2 linked regions of the Pseudolabrys taiwanensis genome follow. The protein of the gene in region 2 interacts with the protein of the main gene of each other region in a pairwise test. Links are inferred from orthologs where the notes say so. Each region holds a gene or a part of one and is shown on either strand. Other genes may lie near its edges. The genes, in order: gyrB and gyrA.

Region 1 (16,689 bases), 2.5 Mb from region 2 along the record:
CGGAGAGCAACCTCTGCGCCAACATCAAGCAGAAGGCCTATCCGGTCGTCGAGAAGAACGGCATCCTGTTCGCCTATATGGGGCCCGGTAAGCCGCCGGCCTTGCCGGCCTTCGACTGCTTCGTCGCGCCCGACAGCCACACCTTTGCGTTCAAGGGGCTGATCGACTGCAATTGGCTCCAGTCATTGGAAGTCGGCGTCGACCCGGTCCACACCTCGTTCCTGCATCGCTTCTTCCACGACGACGACCCGACCAAGAGCTACGGCAAGGTGTTTCGCGACGTCACGCGCGATAGCGACATGCCGATGTCGCGCATCATGCGCGAATACACCCGGCCGCAGATCGAAGTCGAGCCGACGCCCTATGGCTTCCGCGTCGTGACCTTGCGCGAGATCAGCGATGCCAGCACGCATGTGCGCGTCACCAACCTGATGTTCCCCAACGCCTTCGTCATCCCGATGAGCCGCGAGATGACGATCACGCAGTGGCACGTGCCGATCGACGACACCAAGCACTATTGGTACGCGATCTTCACCTCGTTCGGGCAGCCGGTGAACAAGGAAGAGATGCGCCGCCAGCGCCTTCAGCTCTATTCGCTGCCGGATTACGTGCCGAACCGCAACAAGAGCAACGACTACGGCTACGACCCCAACGAGCAAGAGCACGACACCTATACGGGCATGGGCCCGGACATCAACGTGCACGACCAATGGGCCTGCGAGTCGATGGGCGCGATCCAGGATCGCACGCAGGAGCATCTCGGCACGTCGGACAAGGCGATCATCGCCTATCGTAAGCTGCTGCGGCAGGCGCTCGATCAGCAGGCCAAAGGCGAGACGCCGTTGATGGTGCTGGACGAGAAGCAGGCCGCCAGCATCACCGGCCCTTCCGCCGTCGACGGCATCGGGCCGACCGAGGATTGGCAGGGCTATTGGCAACGCTCGGAAGCCGACAAGCGCCAAGGCGCGAGCTGGATCGCCTAGACTGTCATCGCCCGCGAAAGCGGGCGATCCAGTACTCCCCGGAAGATGCAATTGCGCATGGCATGCAATCCCATGATAGGCTCTAGCGTACTGGATGCCCCGCTTTCGCGGGGCATGACGGTTTGTGAGCGAGGCAATGCCCCCGCGTAAGCCCGCCAAATCCGCCGCCACCTTCGTCGACCGTCACGGTCTCTGGTCCGCCGACCAGGCGCGCATGGCGCTGGACGTCGAGCGCCAGATCAAGAAGCACAAGCTCGAACTGGTGCGTTTCTCGTTCGCCGACCAGCACGGCGTGCTGCGCGGCAAGACCTTGCTGGCCGACGATGCGATCGGCGCGCTGCGTTCGGGCGTCGGCATGACGTCGACCTTGCTCGCGAAGGACACCTCGCATCGCAGCGTGTTTCCGGTGTTCACCGCCGGCGGCGGCTTCGGCATGGCGGAGATGGAAGGCGGCGCCGACTTCACGATGGTCGCCGATCCGGCAACTTTCCGCGTGCTGCCGTGGGCCGCCAATACCGGCTGGGTGCTGTGCGACATCTATTTCGGCACCGGCAAGCCGGTGCCGTTTTCGACGCGCGCGCTCTATCGCAAGGCGCTCGAGACGCTGGCCGATGCCAGCTACGATTTTCTCGCCGGGCTCGAAGTCGAATTCCATCTGTTCAAGATCGAGAACCCGCGGCTTGCGCCGGCGGACGTCGGCTGGCCGCCGGAAGTGCCGGACGTGAGCCTGATCACGCAGGGCTATCAGTATCTGACCGAGTCGCGTTTCGACATGCTCGACGTGGCGATCGAGCCGCTGCGGCGCGGCGTTGCCGCGCTCGGTCTGCCGTTGCGCTCGGTCGAAGTGGAGATGGGGCCGAGCCAGTGCGAGTTCACCTTCCGCCCGCAACTGGGTCTCGCCGCCGCCGACACGATGATCCTGTTCCGCTCGGCGCTGAAACAAATCGCGCGCCGCAACGGCATGCTGGTGAGCTTCATGTGCCGGCCGGCGCTGCCGCACGTGATGTCGAGCGGCTGGCATCTGCATCAGTCGCTTATCGAGGCAAAGACCGGTCGTAATGCCTTCGTCCATGCCGACGGATTGTCGCCGCTCGGTCGCCATTTCCTCGGCGGGCTCATCGAACATGCGCGCGCCGGCGCCGCGTTCACGACGCCGACGGTGAATGGCTACAAGCGCTATCGCCCCTATTCGCTGGCGCCCGATCGCGCCATCTGGGGCCGCGACAATCGCGGCGTGATGCTGCGCCTGCTCGGCCAACCGGGCGATCCGGCAACGCATTTGGAAAACCGCGTCGGTGAACCGGCGGCGAATCCTTATCTCTACATGGCCTCGCAGATTCACGCCGGGCTCGATGGCCTCGTGAAGAAGCGCGATCCAGGTCCGTCGGCCGACACCCCCTATGAGACCGACGCACCGCTGCTGCCGAAGTCGCTGGGCGAAGCGACCGCGGCGTTGCGGGGGGACGAATGTTTCCGCGCCGGCTTCGGCGCGGGCTTCGTCGACTATTACGCGCACATCAAGGAAGCGGAGCTCGCACGCTTCACCAAGGAAGCGCCCGACACGCCTGATGTCACACCATGGGAGCAGAAAGAGTATCTGGATCTGTTCTGACGCCGATCCGTCATCCGAGGTGCGAGCGAACCGATCCTCGAACCGGCGGGTGACGGAATCGCCTGTCGTGCCATACGACGAGCCTCCGACGCGTTCGTCGCGGCAAAAGCTTGCGCCAGATCATGGAACTCGGGACGCATTTCGCGCTTAAACCCCGCGACCAAGCGTGAGGAGCCGACAATGCTGAAATGGGCCTTTGTCTTTCTGATCATCGCCATCATTGCCGGCATCTTCGGCTTCACCGACGTTCAGGCCGCCTCGGCGACCATCGCGCAATGGCTGTTCGGAATCTTCCTGGTGCTGTTCCTCGGGGCGGTCATTCTCGCCTTCGTCATCGGCAAGAGTCTCACGTCTTAACGCCGGAGCCCGCGCGTTTACCGCTTCCCTAGTAACTTCATACCAAAAACCCGCAAAAACACACGGTTTTGGCGTTGCCGATACCACTTCGTGCGCCTGGATTATGGTTAATATTAACCATAATCGTTCGGGGAATTTTGTCCTGCGTGGTCAGGGAGTGTGTCATGCGTGCAGCGTTGGCAATCCTGTGTACGTGCGTGCTATTTGCCCTCGGCGTTTTCGTCGCGCCCGCCGAAGCCGGCGACTATCGTTACGGCGATGGCTATCGCTACGGCGACGGCTACTATCCCCGTTATCGCGGCAACGTCTGCTACAGCAGCAACTGCTGCTACAAGAAGATCGTCCGCCACGTGCGCGACGTGCGCTACGTGCGCGTCGAGCCCTGGCGCCGTTACGGCTACTACGGGCGGCCTTGGCGCGATGGCTATTACGGTGGCTATCGGCCGTGGCGCGAAGGCTATTATGGCGGCGGTTATCGGCGGCCGGTCGGCTACACCGACGTCTATGTCGGTCCGGCGCGCCGCTACGAAGGCTACCCGCCGGGCTACTTCAATCGCGGCTATAATGGTTACGACGGCTACGACGCGTACAACGCAGCCACCTGCATTCAACGTCGCGTCCCCGTGCTCGATGGCAGGGGTGGTTGGGTCTGGGGCTTCAAGCAAGTCTGCAACTGACCGCCGCAAGGAGGCTCGCCCGACTCTGGCATGCGCTCATGTGATGAGCGCATCGCCCCAGTCGAGACGTTTCGCGGCCTTGTAGGCATCCTTGTCGCCGCGGCCGATCGCGATGTCCGCGGCCGCTTCCGGTGCGCAAAGCGTCAGCGTTATGGCGGCTTTGCCGACGCGTGGGGTCGCCAGAATGCGCCGGCCACGCACGAGATCGCCGAAGCCTTTGCCGGCGACGAGATAGCTGAACTTCTCATCCTCGAACGGCACGTTGGCGCCCTTCGTCGACAGATGGTCGCGCGAGCGTGGCAGCCGCGCGCTGAAATGGCACCAGCGATCGCCGGTCGCCAGCGGGCAGACGCCTTCATGTGAGCAGGGCGCGACAATCGCCGCACCCTGCGCGAGCAGCAGATTGCGATAGGCGAGGATTCGCTTGAAGCCGTCCGGCGTGCCTGGCTCGACGATGACGAGCAGCTTGTCGGTCAGCCGCCACAGCGCGGCGGCGGCTCGCATGGCGGCGTCGAGGGCGAGTTCGGTGAGCACGTAGCTCGCCATCACGACCTCCGCCGTCTGTGTCTCATTGAGCGCGTCGGCGATGCTGCCGCGCCGGACCGACATGTCCGCTTGCGGCGCGCCGGGCGCCTGCCGGAATTCGTCGGCGAGGTCGAGCAGGCGCGGATTGCTGTCGACGAGCGTCATGCGCGCGAGCGACGGCCAGGTATCGGCGGCGGCCCAGCTCGCCGTGCCGGGCCCGGCGCCGACATCCAGAAGCGAGTGCGGCGCAAAGCCGGGGATGACATCGACGGCCTGCGCCAATGCTGCGCGCACGGCCGCGTAGGTCGCCGGCATGCGCACCAGGGCATAAGCCAGTGAGTCGTCCTCGGTGCGGATGACGCTGCTGTTGCCGCCGCTGCGGTAGGCATCGGAAATCGCCTGCGCCCGGCCGCGCAATGCCGCGCGGGACACGTTCTCGAGCTTGTTGCCGAGGGCGGCGCCGAGGAAGGCGGGCAGGGCGGTCATCGGGCGGCGGCTCGTTCTGTTTGATGTTCTTGTGCGGGAACCCGCGACATGCCGGACATTCGCACCTCCACCCGGTATCTCGCGCCGCTATCGTCCGCCAATCCCGGCGCCACGCCGCTCGCAACATTCTCGATGAAGGCTTCGCTTGGGGAGACGCCTTGAGAACGTGCCCCGGATTGCTTTGTCACGGTCGTGGTCTTGTTGCCACCTGTTTCCTCTCTCTGCTGCCGCTGACGGCAATAGCCGAACCTTTGCAAAGCGCGCCGCGCTGGACCCTCTCGCTCGAGGCCATCGTGTTGCAACGCTCGGGCGGCACAAGTCGCACGCTCGTCGAGCGCGTGCCGGGGACGGTGCCGTTTCTCACGACCTTCACGACCCCCGGGACCGAGGCGTTCAACAGCAGCCAGTTTGAACAGGGCTTCGCCGCCGGACCGAAGCTGCGCCTGATGTACCGCGATCCCGCGGGCTACGGCGTCGAGGTCGCGTATTTCAACGTGTTCACGCGGACAGCCACCACGACCATCGGTCCCGACACGCCGGCCGACTGGCTGGTGATGCGGGCGCCCGGCCTGTTCTGGCAGACGCAGGATTTCCCCTACCAGGGCATGACGTGGAGCAATGCCACGAACCTCTACAGCGCCGAACTCAACGGCCGCTGGGATCTCTCCAGCCGCGTCACGGTGCTGGCCGGCATCCGCTGGCTGCAGTTGAACGACAAACTCGTCGGTACCTTGAGCCCGCCGGACCTCACCGCGCCGTCATGGAAGCAGGCGTGCAAGTTCTGCAACATCTTCCAGATATTCCCGGGCGGGACCGCCGGAGACTATCCGGACTTCTGGACCACCAGCACGACGAACAATCTCTATGGCCTTCAGCTCGGCGTGGACGCCACGCTCCTGGCGATCGATCGCTTCTCGCTGCAGGGACAGATCAAGGCCGGGCTCTTCGACAATGTCGCCTCGCAGCTGACCGGAATCAGCCTGCAGAAAGTGGTCTATCCGGCGTCGGCCACGACGAACCGCCTCGCCTTCGCCGGCGAAGCCGGCGTGCAACTGAAATATCGTATCGGCGACGAGGTGGCGCTGAAGGTCGGTTACGAGGCGTTATGGCTTGCCGGCGTCGCGCTGGCGCCGGCCCAGATCGACAAGACCTATACGTCGGCGACGGTCAGCGCCTTGGGCGTCGACGCCGGCGCGAACGTGCTGTTTCAGGGAGTCACGTTCGGCCTGGAATACGCGTTCTAGCCCATTTGCGATTGGGTCGAACCAACCTCCGCTCATTCCCGCGAAAGCGGGAATCCAGTGCCGATGCTGATGCAATTCGTATTTGTGTATCGTGGGCCCCTGGGTCCCCGCTTTCGCGGGGACGAGCGGAGCGCAGGGTGGCCGCCACCCAAATGAAGCGCGTTCTAGTCCGGCAGCGCCCCTTACACGTCGACGCTGGCTTCGAGCGCGTTGTTCTGGATGAAGACGCGGCGCGGTTCGACCTCGTCGCCCATCAGTTCGGCGAACAGGTTCTCGGCCTCGTCGATTTCCTTCACGCGCACCTGCAGCAGCGAGCGGGCATTGGTGTCGAGCGTGGTCTCCCAGAGCTGCTCCGGGTTCATCTCGCCGAGACCTTTGTAGCGCTGCATCGAGATGCCCTTGCGGCCGACGGCGGTGGCCGCCTCGAACAGGCCGACCGGCCCGAAGATCGGCGTCGTCTCGTCCTTGCGGCGGAACATGGCCGGCGGCGTCGGGCGCGGGAAGATCGCCTGCAGCTCGGGCGCATACTCGTCGAGCTTGCGCGCCTCGGCCGAGCCGAGCAGCGCCAGGTCGATGATGGCGACGTCCTTGACGCCCCGCACCGTGCGCTCGAAGTGGAAGCCTTCGTCGTTGAAGGTGCCGACCCAGCCGCGCTCGGTTTCGTCTTCCAGCGCGTCGAGGCGCTTGGCGATATAGGCGGCGGCCTGCGCCGCGGTTTCCGTGTTGTCGGCGATGCCGGGCGACAGCACGCCGGCGATCGCCGCCTGCTCGATCACCTTGCGGTTATAGCGGCTGTGCAGCCCGCCCAGGATGTTGCGGATGGCGCGCGCGTCCTCGACCAGCTTGCGCAGGTCTTCGCCGGCGCGCTCCTCGCCATTGGCGAGACGCAGCACCGCGTCCTCGAGGCCGCTGGCGATCAGATAGTCTTCGAGCGCGCGCTCGTCCTTGAGATACTGCTCGGACTTGCCGCGCGAAACCTTATAGAGCGGCGGCTGCGCGATGTAGATGTGGCCGCGCTTGATCAGCTCTTCCATCTGCCGGAAGAAGAACGTCAGCAGGAGCGTGCGGATGTGGGAGCCGTCCACGTCCGCGTCCGTCATGATGATGATCTTGTGGTAGCGCAGCTTGTCCGGGTTGAACTCGTCGCGGCCGATGCCGGTGCCGAGCGCCGTGATCAGCGTGCCGATTTCCTGGCTCGACAGCATCTTGTCGAAGCGCGCGCGCTCGACGTTGAGGATCTTGCCGCGCAGCGGCAGCACGGCCTGGAATTCGCGGTTGCGGCCCTGCTTGGCGGAGCCGCCGGCCGAGTCGCCCTCGACGATGAACAGTTCGGATTTCGCCGGATCGCGCTCCTGGCAGTCGGCGAGCTTGCCCGGCAGCGACGACACGTCGAGCGCGCCTTTGCGCCGGGTGAGTTCGCGCGCCTTGCGCGCGGCTTCGCGCGCGGCGGCGGCTTCCACCACCTTGCCGACGATGACCTTGGCTTCGGACGGGTGGGTCTCGAACCAGTCCGACAGCGCCTGGTTGACGACGTTCTCGACCACCGGCCGCACTTCCGAGGACACGAGCTTGTCCTTGGTCTGCGACGAGAATTTCGGATCGGGCACCTTCACCGACAGCACGGCAGTAAGGCCCTCGCGGCAGTCGTCGCCGGTGAGCGCCACCTTCTCCTTCTTCGAGGAGCCGGCGCCCTCGGCATATTGCGTGATCTGACGCGTCAGCGCGCCGCGGAAGCCGGCGAGATGCGTGCCGCCGTCGCGCTGCGGGATGTTGTTGGTGAAGCAGAGGACGCTCTCGTGATAGCCGTCGTTCCACCACAGCGCGCACTCGACGGTGATGCCGTCGCGCTCGTTTTTGAGCATGATCGGCGCCGAGATCAGCGGCGTCTTGCTGCGATCGAGGAATTTGACGAAGGCTTCGACGCCGCCTTCGTACATCATCTCTTCGCGCTTCTCGACCGCGTGACGCTTGTCGGACAGCACGATGCGCACGCCGGAATTCAGGAACGCGAGCTCGCGCAGACGATGCTCGAGCGTCGCGAAGTCGAATTCCGTCATGGTGAAGGTGTCAGGCGAGGGCAGGAAGCTCACTTCCGTGCCGCGCTTGCCGTTTGACGGGCCGACTTCCTTCAGCGGCGCGACCGTGACGCCGTCGCGGAATTCGATGAAGTGCTCCTTGCCGTCCCGCCAGATCGTCAGCTTCAGCCAGGTCGACAGCGCGTTCACGACGGACACGCCGACGCCGTGCAGGCCGCCGGACACCTTGTAGGAGTTCTGGTCGAATTTGCCGCCGGCGTGAAGCTGGGTCATCACCACTTCGGGTGTCGACACGCCTTCCGAATGCATGGCGGTTGGAATGCCGCGGCCGTTGTCGAACACCGAGCAGGAGCCATCGGCGTTCAGCGTAACGGACACTTCCGTCGCGTGGCCGGCCAGCGCCTCGTCGATGCCGTTGTCGACCGCCTCGTAGACCATATGGTGCAGGCCGGAGCCGTCGTCGGTATCGCCGATATACATGCCCGGACGCTTGCGCACGGCATCGAGGCCCTTGAGGACCTTGATCGAGTCTGCGCCATAGTCGTTCGGGTCGGACGGGATATTGCGGGCCGGTTCAGCCATCGACGGCACCTTGAAGGCGGACGGAAAAATGAGTCGGGACGACGTGTTTGTGTGACACGAAAACAGAGTCTCGTACAGGGTAAAGTGAGTGCTCCTAATATGTTGATCGGACGTCATTTTTTCAAGGTTTGGCGCGCGAAAAATCCGCCCGGATCGCGGCCCCTAAAAAGCCTCTTGAACCCATGGCGCCCGTTCGGCGTTTGCAATGAATGCAGGACTTGTCAGACGTGCGTCCCCCATGCCTATTGGCCGACATAAGAAGGAAAATCGGCCAAGTGGATCAGCCCCGCAAAACCAGCCTTCAGGGCCTCCGGATCCTGGTCGCCGAAGACGAAAGCCTGATCGCGTTCGATCTCGAGACGACGTTGGACCATTTCGGCTGCGAGGTCGTCGGCCCCGTGGGCCGCATCGAGGACGTGGTGCGCTTGGCGCGCGCGGGCAATCTCGACGGGGCGCTGCTCGACGTCAATTTGCGGGGTAGCCAGATTTTCAGCGTCCTGCCCGAACTTCTCGATCTCGGCCTGAAGGTGGTGCTGACCTCGGGCTATGACGACGCGACGTTGTACCCGGACGCCTATCGCGCCCTGCCGCGCCTGTCCAAGCCGTTTGACGAGCGGAGGCTACGCCAGGCCTGCGAGAAGCATTTCCTCGCCTAGCCGAGCGCGGCTGTGGAGGCGGGAGGGTCCTGCAGGGAGAACCGAGGGCCGGCGATCGGGAAGCTCAGCGTGCACACCAGGCCGCTCGGCTGGAAGTCGAGCCCGGCGGAACCTTCGAGGTCGTAGCTCATCACACGCTCGATCAGCTTGGTGCCGAAGCCGCGGCGCGTACCCCCGGCCACGCGCGGGCCCCCTTCTTCCTGCCAGACCATCTGCACCGTCGCCGGTGCCTCGCTCTTTTGCCAGGTCAGAAGGATGTGGCCCGACGACGACAAGGCGCCGTATTTGGCGGCGTTGGTCATCAGCTCGTGCAGCACCATCGACAGCGGCACGATGCTTTGCGAGGACATGACCAGCGGCGGCCCCTCGATGCTGACGCGCTCGCGGTAAGGCGACATGATCTCCTTCAGCAGCTGCGTCACCTCGACGCCGCCCCATCGCGTCTTTGTCAGCACATCGTGGGCCACCGACAGCGCTCGCAGGCGGCCGCCGAAGGTTTCCTTGAAGCCGTCGAGCGAGCCGGTATTCCGGACGGTCTGCGTCGCGATCGACTGCACGATGGCCAAAATGTTCTTCACGCGGTGATTGAGCTCGGCGACGAGCATCGTCTGCTGCTCTTCGGCTCGTTTGCGGGCCGAGATATCGGTCAGCGTGACGATGGAGCCGACCACCTGCTTGGCCTGATCGAGCAGGGGGCCGGCGCTCAAGAGAAAAGTGCGGGCGTTACTGTCATCGCTTTCACGGCCGCGCAGACGCACCTCCAGGCCGTGGAAAGGACGGGTCGCGAGCAGCGAATCCAGCATCGGGGCGGAATAGCGCTCGAGCGCGCCGGCCTGGGTGGGATCGGCCGTGACGAGCGGAAAGGCGTCCGAGAACTGCCGTCCGATCGGCGAGGTCTGCACCAACTGCTCGGCCGCCCAGCTCGCATGCGTGATGCGGCCGCTCGGATCGAGCACCAGGATGGCGTCGGTCGCCTGTTCGAGGATCGAGCGCGCGAAGCGCTCGGCAACCGCGATCTCGTCGGCGCGCCGCTGCACGGACAGGTCGCTGATCGTCACCAGCGCCGCCGGCCGGTCGCCGAGCGCGACCGGACCCGCCCACACCGAAACCGGCAAGGATGCCGCCGCGCCGCGCGCGAGATTGGCCTCGTAGCGCACGCCGCCGTCGGCCGGCTGCGTCCAGCTGTTGATGTCCTCCGGCACGGCGCCTGCGAACAGGGACGCGAACTGCTTGCCGATCAGCGCGCCGGCCTCTTCGCCGGTCATCTCCGACAGGCGCCGGTTGACGTAGAGGATCACGCCTTCGGTCGAGACCGTGAGCGCGCCGTCGGTCATGCGCTCGACGATAACGCGGTAGGGCTCGTCGGCGCCGCTCAGCGTCACGATCTGCGGGCCGTTGCGGCCCTGCACCACGACCGCATCGACCGCGCCCTGGTAAATGGCGCGGACCGTTTCTTCCGCGTCGGAGGCGGTGTGGAGCAGCGCGAGGCGATCGATGTCCGGTTTATCCAACGTCGTTCTCCGCACCGTCAGGTCGGGGCGATGTCGAGGCCGACCAGCACTTTCTCTGCGTTGGAGAGATCGCCGATGATGCGCTTGAGCGGCTCCGGCAGATGACGGATCAGCGTCGGAATCGCGACGATCTGATCGCGCTGCGCCAGCGCCGGGTCCTTCATCAGATCGATGATCGTGATGTTGTAGCGGCCGGGCAGATGCGTCTCACAGATCTTCTGGAGATTGGCGATGGCCGCGACCGACTTCGGCGTCTGGCCCGCCACATAGAGACGTAGATTGTACCCCTCGGTCGGAGCGACCATTGCTATCGGCCTTTTTCTTGGTTGTCTTGACGGGACGCGCTTCTGTTGAGCGCGAGTTGGGCCCGGTCCTTCGCCAGTCGCTGCTCGCGCGCGGTCGCTTCGCCCTCGAGCATGCCGGCCTCCTCTTCTTCACCCGCCAGCTGCGCCTGCAGAACCTCGATCTGCGCCGCGATCTGCCGCCGCCGGCGCTCGATCTCGCGGGCCCGCCTTGTCGCTTCCTGGTCGCGGTGCAGACGTTCGGCCGTTTCCTTTGCCTCCTGCTGTATGCGCGCCGAGCCGGTGAGAACGCCGGCCGGCCCCACATAGACATCGCGCAATTTGATGCCTTGGGAGGTGATGAGGAACTCGCGGACCTGGTTCGAATGCGCGATGCCGCGCGCCTTCAGCAGGTAGAGTTCGCGGTTATGCTCGCCATTGCTCTCGCGGTTATAGAGCAGCAGCCAAGCGTCCATCAGCGACGAAATGGCAATGTCGGTCGTCGCGTTCTCGGTCTTGCCGTGCGTCAGGTTCGTGAAGAACGCGGTGATGGCCCGCGCTTTCAGGAAATCGACGAGTCGCAGGATCATCGAATGGACGTCGCCGGTGACGCCGGCGCCGAGCAGCGCCGATATGGGGTCGACAACAACGCTAGAGGGATCGAACAGCTCGACGTCGCGATGCATGGACGCGAGATGCGTCTCGAGCCCAAAGAGGCTCGGCCGCTTCGCGGAAAATTTCAACAGGCCGTTGTCGACCCATCGCTGCAAGTCCAGGCCGATCGCGCGCATGTTGCGGATGATCTGCGTGGGCGACTCTTCCATCGCGAAGTAGATGCAGCGTTCGCCGCGGCGGCATGCGGCATCGGCAAAATGCGCCGAGGTTGTCGACTTGCCGCTGCCGGCCATGCCCGAGATCAGGATGCTGGAGCCGCGGTAGAAGCCCTTGCCCTCCAGCATGGCGTCGAGATCGGCAATACCGCTGGTGATCCGTTCGGTCGAAGCGTCGTGGGAGAGGCCGGTCGAGGTGATCGGCATCACCGTGATGCCTTCCTCGTCGATGATGAACGGGTATTCGTTCGTGCCGTGCGCCGAGCCGCGATATTTTACGATGCGCATGCGGCGGGTGGCGAGCTGGTCGACGACGCGGTTGTCGAGCAGGATGACGCAGTCCGAGACGTATTCCTCGAGACCGTGCCGGGTGAGCGTCCCGTCGCCGCGTTCACCGGTGATGATCGCCGTGACGCCTTTTTCCTTGAGCCATTCGAACAAGCGCCGCAGCTCGGCGCGCAGAATGGCCGGATTGTCGAGGCCGCCGAACAATGTCTCGATGGTGTCGATGACCACCCGCTTGGCGCCGATCGAGTCGATGGCGAAGCCGAGGCGGATGAACAGGCCCTCGAGGTCGTAGTCGCCGGATTCCTCGATCTCGTTGCGTTCGATGTGGACGTGATCGATGGCGAGCTTCTTCTCGGCGATCAGCCGCTCGACGTCGTAGCTGAGCGAGCCCACGTTCTTGATGAGATCGCCTGGCTGCTCCTCGAAAGCGATAAAGACCCCCGGCTCGTCGAACTGGACGGCGCCGTTGTACAGGAACGTCATCGAGAACAAGGTTTTGCCGCAGCCGGCCGAGCCGCACAGGAGCGTCGGCCGCCCCTTCGGCAGGCCGCCATAGGTGATCTCGTCGAGGCCCTGGATGCCCGTCGGAGCCTTTTCAATCGTCGGCAGTTGTTCGGATTTTACGTCGGCTTTCACGCAACCCCCCGCACACGCGTTCGGGTCCTGCGCCAAGCCGGACCTCGTTTACTACCCCACCAAAAGTTGAGAATGCGCAGCCCAGGATTCGGTTCCATCCGGCGCAAGAATTATCGGCAATTCGCTTGCGCGCGGTCGCGAGTTGGCCTCTAAGCAAGCAAATTCCGCGTCCCTGTCGTGCGTGTCGATGCGTTGGTTCAGCCCCAAGCTTGAGAAGCCACCGAGCCGGCCCTTCGAGGTCCCGCATCGGCTGCGCGCGATCGTCCGCGCCCGGGAATCCAGCATTATCCTGCTGGCGGTGGTGGCCGGCGTGACCGGCGGTCTCGTGATCGCCGCCATGAGCGAGCTGGTCGGGTTGATGCACACCCTGCTGTTTCGCATCGGCCCGGGGGAGCGCCTGTCGGCGCAATCGTCCATTAACCCCCTTTACGCGGTGCTGGTGCCCAGCATCGGCGGCCTGCTGTTCGGCATTGTCGCGGCCTACATCGCCCGCCGGCGCGGGACCGAGGTCGACCCCATCGAGGCGAACGCCCTGCACGGCGGGCGGATGTCGATCCGCGGCAGCCTGATCGTGGCCGCCCAGACCATCTGGTCGAGCGGCATCGGCGCCTCGGTCGGGCTCGAGGCCGGCTACACCCAGCTCGCCAGCGGCATCTCGTCCGGGCTCGGCCGCGCTTTCCGCCTGCGCCGGAGCGATATGCGCGTGCTGGTCGGCTGCGGCGCGGCGGCGGCCATCGCCGGGGCTTTCGGCGCGCCGCTCGGCGGTGCTTTCTATGCCTTCGAGCTGGTGATCGGCACCTATTCGATCGCCAGTTTGGCGCCGGTCGGGGTCGCCTCGCTGGTCGGCTTTCTCACGGCCCAGGCCTTCTCGCCCTTCCCCTTCGGCATCGAAAGTAAGGCCATCGCTGTGGTCGGCGTGCGCGATGTGCTGATCGCCGCCGGTGTCGGCTTGCTGGCGGCGATCATCGGCATCGCCATCATGCGCGGCGTCGCCGCCTGCGAGCGCCTGTATGTGCGGCTCAAAGTGCCGTCGCAGTATCGTCCGGCCATCGGCGGCACGCTCGTCGGTCTGATGGCGCTGGTCACGCCGCACATCATGGCCTCCGGCCACGGCGCCCTGCATCTGGCCGGCCTCATCAAGCTGCCGATCACGATGCTGGCCACCATCTTCGTGTTGAAGGCGCTGGCCTCGATCATCTCGCTCGGCTCCGGCTTTCGCGGCGGCTTGTTCTTCGCCTCGCTGCTCTTAGGGGCGCTCGGCGGGCAATTGTTCGCCAGCGGGCTGGCCCTGGTCCTGCCCAACGCGACGGTCGACCCGGACGTCTATGCCATCATCGGGCTCTGCGCGCTGTCGGTGTCGGTGATCGGCGGCCCGCTGACCATGACCTTCATCGCGCTGGAAGCGACGGGCGACCTCTGGCTGGCGACGGCGGTGCTCATTGCCGCCATCGTTTCCATGCAGGTGACGCGCGAGTTCTTCGGCTACTCGTTCGCGACGTGGCGCTTCCACTTGCGCGGCGAAACGATCCGCAGCGCCGCCGATGTCGGTTGGATCCGCGATCTGACCGTGGGCCAGATGATGCGCGCCGATGTGCGCACCAGCCCGGTCGAGACGCCGGTCTCCGCCTTCCGCGAAGCCTTTCCCATCGGCTCGACCAACCAGGTGATCGCCGTCGACGAAGACGGCCGTTACGCCGGCATGGTGCTGGTCGCGGAGGCGCACGCGCCCGAACTCGGCGCGACGGTGTCCCTGCGCGATATCCTGCACCACAAGGATCACGTGCTCTTGCCGCAAATGACCGCGCAGGAAGCGATCTCCGCGTTCGACCGCTTCGAAGCGGAAGCGCTGCCCGTGGTGGATTCGTCGGAGCGGCGGCAGGTGCTGGGCCTGCTCAGCGAGGCGCATGCGCTGCGGCGTTACTCCGATGCGTCGGAACGGCAGCGGCGCGAATTGCTCGGCGAGGTCTAGTCCGAGGTTCCCAGCTTGTGAACGCCGCGGGTGGCGTGCCGGATATGCAGGAATGTCGGCTCGTATTCGGGGATGGGCCGGGCAAACACGCTCAAGGCTGCGGTAAGTATTTCCACACGGTCCAGATCGTGCCGCATGCGGTCTATGGTGCGATGGAGTTCTTGTTTGATCTGCTCTGTCGTATCGTTTTCCACGGTCGCACCCCTTGATCCTATCGCGTTCGCACTCCTCGCTTTTGCTGGAGCTACGGCATCCCGCCGCATGTAAGATAGAAATCTCAGCGCGCGTTTATAGTTCCGGCGCCGCCGCTCTCAACATTTCTCGATGAATGGGAACAGCGGTACTAGTTGGCACCTGCCGGGGCCACTTCTCCCGGACGCACCACAAAGACCTGCGCGCGATCGGTGATGTCGCCGAAGGCTGCCGGGTCCGCGCCCGTCATCCATACTTGCGCGCCGAGCGCCGCCAACGCGTCGTAAAGCGCGGCGCGCCGCCCCGGATCGAGATGCGCCACCACTTCGTCGAGCAGCAAGAGCGGCGCGTAACCGGTCATGTCCTTGATCAGCGAGGCATGCGCGAGCACGAGACGGATCAGCAGCGCCTTTTGCTCGCCGGTCGAGGCGTTGCCGGCGGCAACGCCCTTGTTCACGTGCGTCACGATCAGGTCGGAGCGGTGCGGACCGTCGAGCGTGCGGCCGGCGGCGGCATCGCGCGCGCGGCCGTCTTTCAGCAGCGCGCGATAGCGGTCTTCGATCTCGCCGGCGCTGTAAGCCGGCAGCAACTGCTCCATCCAGCCATCGAGCCTGATCTCGGCGAAGGGAAAGGCCGGCGTCTGTTCATGCGCGACGGCGAGGGCGCCGGACAGGCGGTTGACCGTCTCGGCGCGCGCGGCGGCGACGGCGACGGCGACTTCCGCCGTCTCGTGCTCGACCGCGTCGAGCCAATGCGGATCGCTCTTGGGATCCTCCAGCAGCCGGTTGCGCGAGCGCAGCGCGCGCTCGAGCGCCGAAACGCGGCTGGCGTGCTGCGCGTCGACCGCCAGCACCAGGCGGTCGAGAAAGCGCCGCCGTTCGGAGGCGGGGCCGTTGAACAGGGGATCCATCGACGGCGTCAGCCAGACGACGCGCAGATGATCGGCGAAAGCGGTGGCCGACGAGACCGGCTCGCGATCGATGCGGCATTTGCGCGACGTCGAGCCGTCTTCGCCCGCCGGCGCATCGATGCCGGTGCCGAGCGTTGCAAGGCCGAGCATGCCTTCGATCTCGGCATTGATCGCCCAAGTGCCTCCGCCTTCCGAAAAAGCCAGCTCGTCCATGGTGGCGCGGCGCAGGCCGCGGCCGGGCGCGAGCATGGAGATAGCTTCGATCATATTGGTCTTGCCGGCGCCGTTCGCGCCGGTGAGCACCACGGGACCGGCGCGGTCGAGCCTCACCTGCGCGGCGTGATAGCTGCGGAAGTTGCTCAGCGTCAGGCGGCGGATGAAGGCAGCGGTCATTGGCTGTGCCGCGCCATAGGCCGCAGCCGACCCTCTCCCCTTGCGGGAGAGGGTGGCGCGCAGTCGAAGTCGGATTTATCCGACTTCGACCACTCTAAAGTGCCGAACTCGGCTATAGCCGAGTTCGGGCGCGCGCCGGGTGAGGGGTCAGTCCGTGCCATTCGTGAGACGCGCGAAAATGTCTTCCAAGACGGAATTGGGTGTCTGCAGAACTTCGTTATTCCAATAGCGAAGGACGCGAAATCCCTCGCGCGCAAAATGCCGATCCCGCTCTTGATCGCGTGGTGACGAGAAGTGCTGGCTGCCGTCAATTTCGATGATGATGCGGTGGTCGAAGCAAACGAAGTCGATGATGGAGCCATCCAGCGGTACTTGGCGACGGAACTTGAACCCTGCGAGTCTGCGGTCGCGCAGCAGCCGCCACATTCTGGCTTCGGCTTCGGTCGGAGCACGGCGCATCTGCCGCGCGAAGCTGCGGCTCTTCTTCGCCGTCGGACGATGGTGAAAGCCTGCTGGCACCG
Region 2 (6,023 bases):
GTATTGCACCGCCAGCGCGGCGAGGATGACGCCGAGCAGGCGCGACAGCACGATGTTGCCGGTGACGCCGAGCCAGCGGCCGATACGGCTTGCGGCGAAGAAGGCGAGGAAGCACAGCGCGACCACGACCGCGATGACGAGAAGCAGCAATGTGAGCCGCACCGGATCGCCGCTGGCGCGGCCGGCGAGCAGCACTGTCGCGGTGATGGCGCCGGGGCCGGCCATCAGCGGAATGGCGAGCGGGAAGGCGGCGATGTTGCGCACATGCTCTTCGATCGCTTCCTCGGCCTGCTGCGTCTGCCGCACCGTGCGCACGCCGAACACCATTTCGGCGGCGATGTAGAACAGCAGCAGGCCGCCGGCGATGCGGAACGCGGGCAGGCCGATCGACAGCGAGCGCAGCAGCCAATCGCCGACGAGCGCGCTGCCGGCGAGGATCGCCGCGGCGATGACGCAGGCACGCAGCGCCACCGCGCGGCGGGCGGGCTGGGGCAAGCCCTCGGTGATGCCGATGAAGGCCGGCACCAGCCCGATGGGGTCGACGACCACCGCCAGGGTGACGAGCGCGGGAACGAGGAAATCGAACGGCATGGCGATGCCGAACCTAGCGGTTTTGCGGCCGTCGCGGGCGGCAAAAATGGCCGCAGGCACGCGCTTTCGGCGGGGCCTTCGGCCGCGCTTAAAAACCTAGCGTAAGCTATTGAAAAATCGCCAGGAATAACCACATTCGGGAGGTGTTTTGAGGTGGCCTTGCCGCCGTGAATCAGCTACAAAACCGGGTCGCTTAAGGCACCTTTCAGGAAGCCATCTTGTCCGATAACGAAACTCCCAAATCGGGGGGTGATCAGCCCTCCGATGTCCGCCCCGTCTCCATCACCGAAGAGATGAAGCGTTCGTACCTCGATTACGCCATGAGCGTGATCGTGTCGCGAGCGCTGCCCGACGTGCGCGACGGCTTGAAGCCGGTGCACCGGCGCATCCTCTATTCGATGCACGAGCAAGGCCATACGCCGGACAAGAAGTATGTGAAGTCCTCGCGCGTCGTCGGCGACGTGATGGGTAAATATCACCCGCACGGCGACCAGGCGATCTACGACGCCCTGGTGCGCATGGCGCAGGACTTCTCGATGCGCCTCGAGCTGATCGACGGGCAGGGCAATTTCGGCTCTGTCGACGGCGATCCGCCGGCGGCCATGCGATACACCGAATGTAAGCTCGAGCGTTCGGCGATGTCGCTGCTCGACGACATCGACAAGGACACCGTCAACTTCCAGGACAACTACGACGGCCACGAGCAGGAGCCCGTCGTCCTGCCGGCGCGTTTCCCCAATCTCCTGGTCAACGGCGCGGGCGGCATCGCCGTCGGCATGGCGACCAACATTCCGCCGCACAATCTCGGCGAGGTGATCGACGCCTGCTCGGCGCTGATCGACGATCCGGCTTTGTCGATCGACGATCTCAACAACATCGTGCCGGGCCCGGACTTCCCGACCGGCGGCATCATTCTCGGCAAAGCCGGCATCCGCAGCGCCTATCACACCGGCCGCGGCTCGATCATCATGCGCGGCAAGGTCGGCTTCGAAACCGTTCGCAAGGAACGCGAAGCGATCATCATCTCCGAGATTCCGTATCAGGTGAACAAGGCCTCGATGGTCGAGCGCATTGCCGAACTGGTGCGCGAGAAGAAGATCGAGGGCATCTCGGATCTGCGCGACGAGTCGGACCGCGACGGCTACCGCGTCGTCATCGAGCTCAAGCGCGATGCCGAGCGCGAGGTGGTGCTGAACCAGCTCTATCGCTTCACGCCGCTGCAATCGTCGTTCGGTTGCAACATGGTGGCGCTCGACGGCGGCCGGCCGCTGACGATGAACCTGAAGGACATGCTCAGCGCCTTCATCGCGTTCCGCGAAGAGGTGGTGTCGCGGCGCACCAAGTTCCTGCTCAACAAAGCGCGCGACCGGGCGCACATCTTGGTCGGCCTCGCCATCGCCGTCGCCAATATCGACGAGGTGATCCGGCTGATCCGCGCCTCGCGCGACGCCAAGGAGGCGCGCGAAGCCTTGATGGCGCGCGACTGGCCGGCCAAGGACATGATCAACATGGTGCTGCTCATCGACGACCCGCGTCACCGCGTGTCGGACGAGGGCACGACGCGCCTGTCGGCTGAGCAGGCGCAGGCGATCCTCGATCTGCGCCTGCAGCGCCTCACGGCTCTCGGCCGCGACGAGATCAGGGAAGAACTGGACAAGCTCGCCGCCGAGATCGCCGACTATCTCGACATCCTGCGCTCGCGCGCGCGCATCCAGGGCATCATCAAGGACGAGATGGCGAAGGTGAAGGCGGAGTTCGCCACGCCCCGCCGCACCGTGATCGCCGAGCAGGAATCCGAGGTCGAGGACGAGGACCTGATCCAGCGCGAGGACATGGTCATCACCGTGTCCCACCTCGGCTACATCAAGCGCGTGCCGCTCTCGACCTATCGTTCGCAGAAGCGCGGCGGCAAGGGCCGCTCCGGCATGCAGACGCGCGAGGAGGATTTCGTCTCGCGGCTGTTTGTGGCCAACACGCACACGCCGGTGCTGTTCTTCTCGTCCGCCGGCCAGGTCTACAAGGAAAAGGTCTGGCGGCTGCCGCTGGCGGCGCCGCAGGCGCGCGGCAAGGCGCTGATCAACATCCTGCCGCTCGATCCCGGCGAGACCATCACGACCATCATGCCGCTGCCCGAGGACGAAAAGACCTGGGCCGAACTCGACGTGATGTTCGCCACCACCAAGGGCACGGTCCGCCGCAACAAGCTGTCGGACTTCGTCGACGTGCGCCGCTCCGGCATCATCGCGATGAAGCTTGCGCCGGGCGAGGGCATCGTCGACGTGCAGATCTGCACCGAGAAGGACGACGTGCTGCTGACCACCGCGGGCGGCCAGTGCATCCGCTTCCCGGTGCCGGAAGTGCGCGTCTTCACCGGCCGCACGTCGATGGGCGTGCGCGGCATCGCGCTCGACGGCGACAACCGGGTCATCTCGCTGTCGATCCTGCGCCATCTCGAGGTCACCGCCGACGAGCGCGCGGCCTATCTCAAGCGCGCCAGCGCCATCCGGCGCGGCACCGGCGCGGAAGTCGAGGCGGGCGCGGCGCCGGTCGAGGCCGAGGAGGCACCGGAGATCGCCGACAGCGGCAATATCGAGCTCGGCGAGCAGCGTTACGTCGAGCTCTCGGCGGCCGAGCAGTTCGTGCTCACTTTGTCGGAGCGCGGCTTCGGCAAGCGCACGTCCTCGTTCGAGTATCGGACCACGGGCCGCGGCGGCAAAGGCATCGTCGGCATGTCGCTCACGACCAAGACCGGCAAGATCGTCGGTTCGTTCCCGGTCGAGGAAAGCGATCAGGTCATGCTGGTCACCGATGCGGGCAAGCTCATCCGCACCACGGTCGCCGGCATCCGCATCGCCGGACGCTCGACGCAAGGCGTCATCGTGCTCAACACCGCCGAGGACGAACGCGTGGTGTCGGTCGAGCGCTTGAGCGAGGAAGAGAGCGAGTAGGGCACTGTCATGCCCCGCGAAAGCGGGGCATCCAGTAGCCACGGCGCTGATGAAGATCATGGGAGCCGGTGATTGCTGGATCGCCCGCTTTCGCGGGCGATGACAGCAGAAACTGGAGGCCACGATGAACACCCAACTCTTCTCCGCCTTCCTGCTCATCACCCTGATCCTGGTGCTCACGCCGGGGCCGATCGTCACGCTCGTCATCTCGACCGGGGCGACGCGCGGCACGCGGGCGGCGCTGATGACGGTCGCGGGTTCGACCGTCGGCAATGCCGTGCTGATTTCGGCGATCGCCTTCGGCCTCAACATCGTCATCGAATACACCGCGGCGATCTTCGAAGTGCTGCGCTGGGCCGGCGCGGCTTACCTCATCTATCTCGGCATCCAGGCGTGGCGGCATGCGGGGCGCGACGTCGCGCTCACGACGGCGCCGAGCCACGGCGTCTATTTCCGCCGCGGTTTCTTCGTCGCCATCTCCAATCCGAAGACCATCGCCTTCTTCACGGCCTTCCTGCCGCAGTTCATCGATGCGACCCTGCCGGCCGGGCATCAGCTCGTGGTGATGTGCGTGGTGTCGGTGCTCATGGCCGGCGTCACCGACAGTGGCTGGGCGCTGATGGCGGCGGCGGGCCGCAACTTCTTCCTGCGCAAGGCCAATGCCAAGCTGCTCGGCCGTCTGTCGGGCCTCGCGCTGATCGGCGGCGGCGTCTGGCTGTCGCTGGCACGACGGCCGGGATAGCGTGTTTGAGGTGATTTAAGCGCGGAGCAATCTATGGAAGAGATGCCAAAAAAGTCGCGGGCGTTTATTGAGGGCGAATGTCTGAAGAAAATCGCCAAGGCTTGGCCCTCTAACGATGTTCAGCGCGTGGAGATCGAGCGCCTCTATCCCGAGGGCACCGGTCCAAACTGGCGCATTCGAGCGATGCATCCGAGTCTTCCGCCGATGGCCGAAAGTGAAATCCTGAGCCAAGTGGCGCATCTTAATCAGAGTTGGGCGTTGGAGGACGAGTGACTTGTTCGAGTCGAACTCGGCGTGAGACGCGGCACAGCGTTTGACCCGTCATCCTGAGGCGGCGGCCGCAGGCCGCCCTCGAAGGATGAACGGCCAAGACCTGAAAAGATTTGGCCGTCGCCCTTCGAGGCTCGCCGCTGCGCGGCTCGCACCTCAGGGTGACGGCTTTGGCGCTTTAGCCGTGGCCAGAAGGCCGGGTTAAACCGGTGATGTCGCCCGCCGATACAACACCAGCAACGCCACCAGCAGCACGCCGGCCGAGAGGCCGAGCGACCAGTGGATGCCGATCGCCGATCCGGCGACGCCGACCGTGATGCCGCTGAAGGCGCGCATGCCGAGACCGGCCATGTTGTACAGGCCGACGACGTGGCCGCGCATGTCGACGGGCGCGTTCAATTGCACCAAGGCCTGCGCCATGGTGTTGAACGACAATTCGAAGAAGCCGGCCGAGAACAACAGCACGATCGCCGCCGCGTAATGCGACACCGTCGCGAAGGCGAGCAGGGACAGGCTCCACAGAATGGCGAGCAGGATCGCCGTGCGTGCCGTCGGCTTGAGACGTCCCCAGGCCTCGAGCGCAAGCCCCGCGAGCAGCGCGCCGGCGGCGTCCGCCGCCAGCAGGATGCTGTAGGACACGCCGGGATCGCCGTGGCCGAGATCCTCGGCGAAGCCCGGCATCTGCGCGCTGTAGGCATTGCCGACGAGGAACGACGTCATGCCGGCGAGCAGCGTCATCGAGGTCAGAACGCGATACGGGCCGATGGCGCGGATGGTGTCGACGATGTCGGCGAAGCCGCGCACGGCCATGCGTTTGGCCGCGGCGCCTTTCTCGCTGGTCGGCGCCCAGAACAGCCAGATCAGCATCGGGAAATAGAACAGAGTGTTGACGATGATGCCGTGCGAGGGGCCGAGCGAGAGCATGATGGCGCCGCCGACGGCCGGGCCGACCAGCACGCCGAGATAGCGCGCCATCGCGTTCATGCGCACCGCGCTCGGCAGGCCGGCGGGGCCGACGATGTCGTACAGCAGCAACTGGTTCGGCGTCTGCCACAACACGCCGGCGCAGCCGTGGATGACGAGCAGCACCATGGCCGCCGACATGGTCAACGTGTCGGTGATGAACAGGATCCCCCAGCCGGTCGAGGCCACGATGAACAGCAGCATGCCGCACTGGATGATGCGGCGCGGATCGAAGCGGTCGGCCAAAGCGCCGACCGCGACCGAGAACAGCAGGAACGGCAGCCAGTGCGACAGCACGGCAAAGCCGGCCAGCGCCGGCGAATGGAATTTCTGGAAGACGACCCAGTAGCTGATCACGTGCTCGATATTGTCGGCCATCATCGCCAGCACGAACGACGCGAATTGCAGCCGATAGGCGGGCGACTTCATCGCCGCGAACGAACTGGACGCGGCCGCGGGGCTCTTCGGACTTTGGAAGTTCAAGGGATCACCTGGGTCGGACGGCACGA

What was found.
Region 1: the proteins of gyrA (region 2) and gyrB interact in binary tests that used the Escherichia coli proteins (3 or more experiments, as listed by UniProt). The link is inferred for Pseudolabrys taiwanensis from one-to-one orthologs.

What each region holds. Positions count from the first base shown.
Region 1 is NZ_CP031417.1:3,674,591-3,691,279, reverse strand. The notes cover bases 5,785-8,803. They hold gyrB (DNA topoisomerase (ATP-hydrolyzing) subunit B), read right to left. Parts: upstream 8,503-8,803; coding sequence 6,067-8,502; downstream 5,785-6,066. Other genes in these bases: DW352_RS17465 (response regulator), read left to right, coding at 8,778-8,803; DW352_RS17475 (BBP7 family outer membrane beta-barrel protein), read left to right, coding at 5,785-5,884. In the rest of the region: DW352_RS17500 (aromatic ring-hydroxylating dioxygenase subunit alpha), read left to right, coding at 1-983; DW352_RS17495 (glutamine synthetase family protein), read left to right, coding at 1,120-2,595; DW352_RS17490 (DUF1328 domain-containing protein), read left to right, coding at 2,776-2,952; DW352_RS17485 (hypothetical protein), read left to right, coding at 3,117-3,629; DW352_RS17480 (small ribosomal subunit Rsm22 family protein), read right to left, coding at 3,666-4,640; more of DW352_RS17475, read left to right, coding at 4,934-5,784; more of DW352_RS17465, read left to right, coding at 8,804-9,158; DW352_RS17460 (sensor histidine kinase), read right to left, coding at 9,155-10,669; DW352_RS17455 (circadian clock KaiB family protein), read right to left, coding at 10,687-10,974; circadian clock protein KaiC, read right to left, coding at 10,977-12,704; DW352_RS17445 (chloride channel protein), read left to right, coding at 12,892-14,673; DW352_RS17440 (hypothetical protein), read right to left, coding at 14,670-14,867; DNA replication/repair protein RecF, read right to left, coding at 15,017-16,168; DW352_RS17430 (endonuclease domain-containing protein), read right to left, coding at 16,316-16,687. UniProt on the Escherichia coli protein: DNA gyrase negatively supercoils closed circular double-stranded DNA in an ATP-dependent manner to maintain chromosomes in an underwound state.
Region 2 is NZ_CP031417.1:1,204,718-1,210,740, reverse strand. What follows is about bases 481-3,739. They hold gyrA (DNA gyrase subunit A), read left to right. Parts: upstream 481-809; coding sequence 810-3,539; downstream 3,540-3,739. Other genes in these bases: DW352_RS05770 (LysE family translocator), read left to right, coding at 3,664-3,739; DW352_RS05780 (MarC family protein), read right to left, coding at 481-591. Outside these bases: more of DW352_RS05780, read right to left, coding at 1-480; more of DW352_RS05770, read left to right, coding at 3,740-4,281; DW352_RS05765 (hypothetical protein), read left to right, coding at 4,315-4,554; DW352_RS05760 (MFS transporter), read right to left, coding at 4,753-5,943. UniProt on the Escherichia coli protein: A type II topoisomerase that negatively supercoils closed circular double-stranded (ds) DNA in an ATP-dependent manner to maintain chromosomes in an underwound state.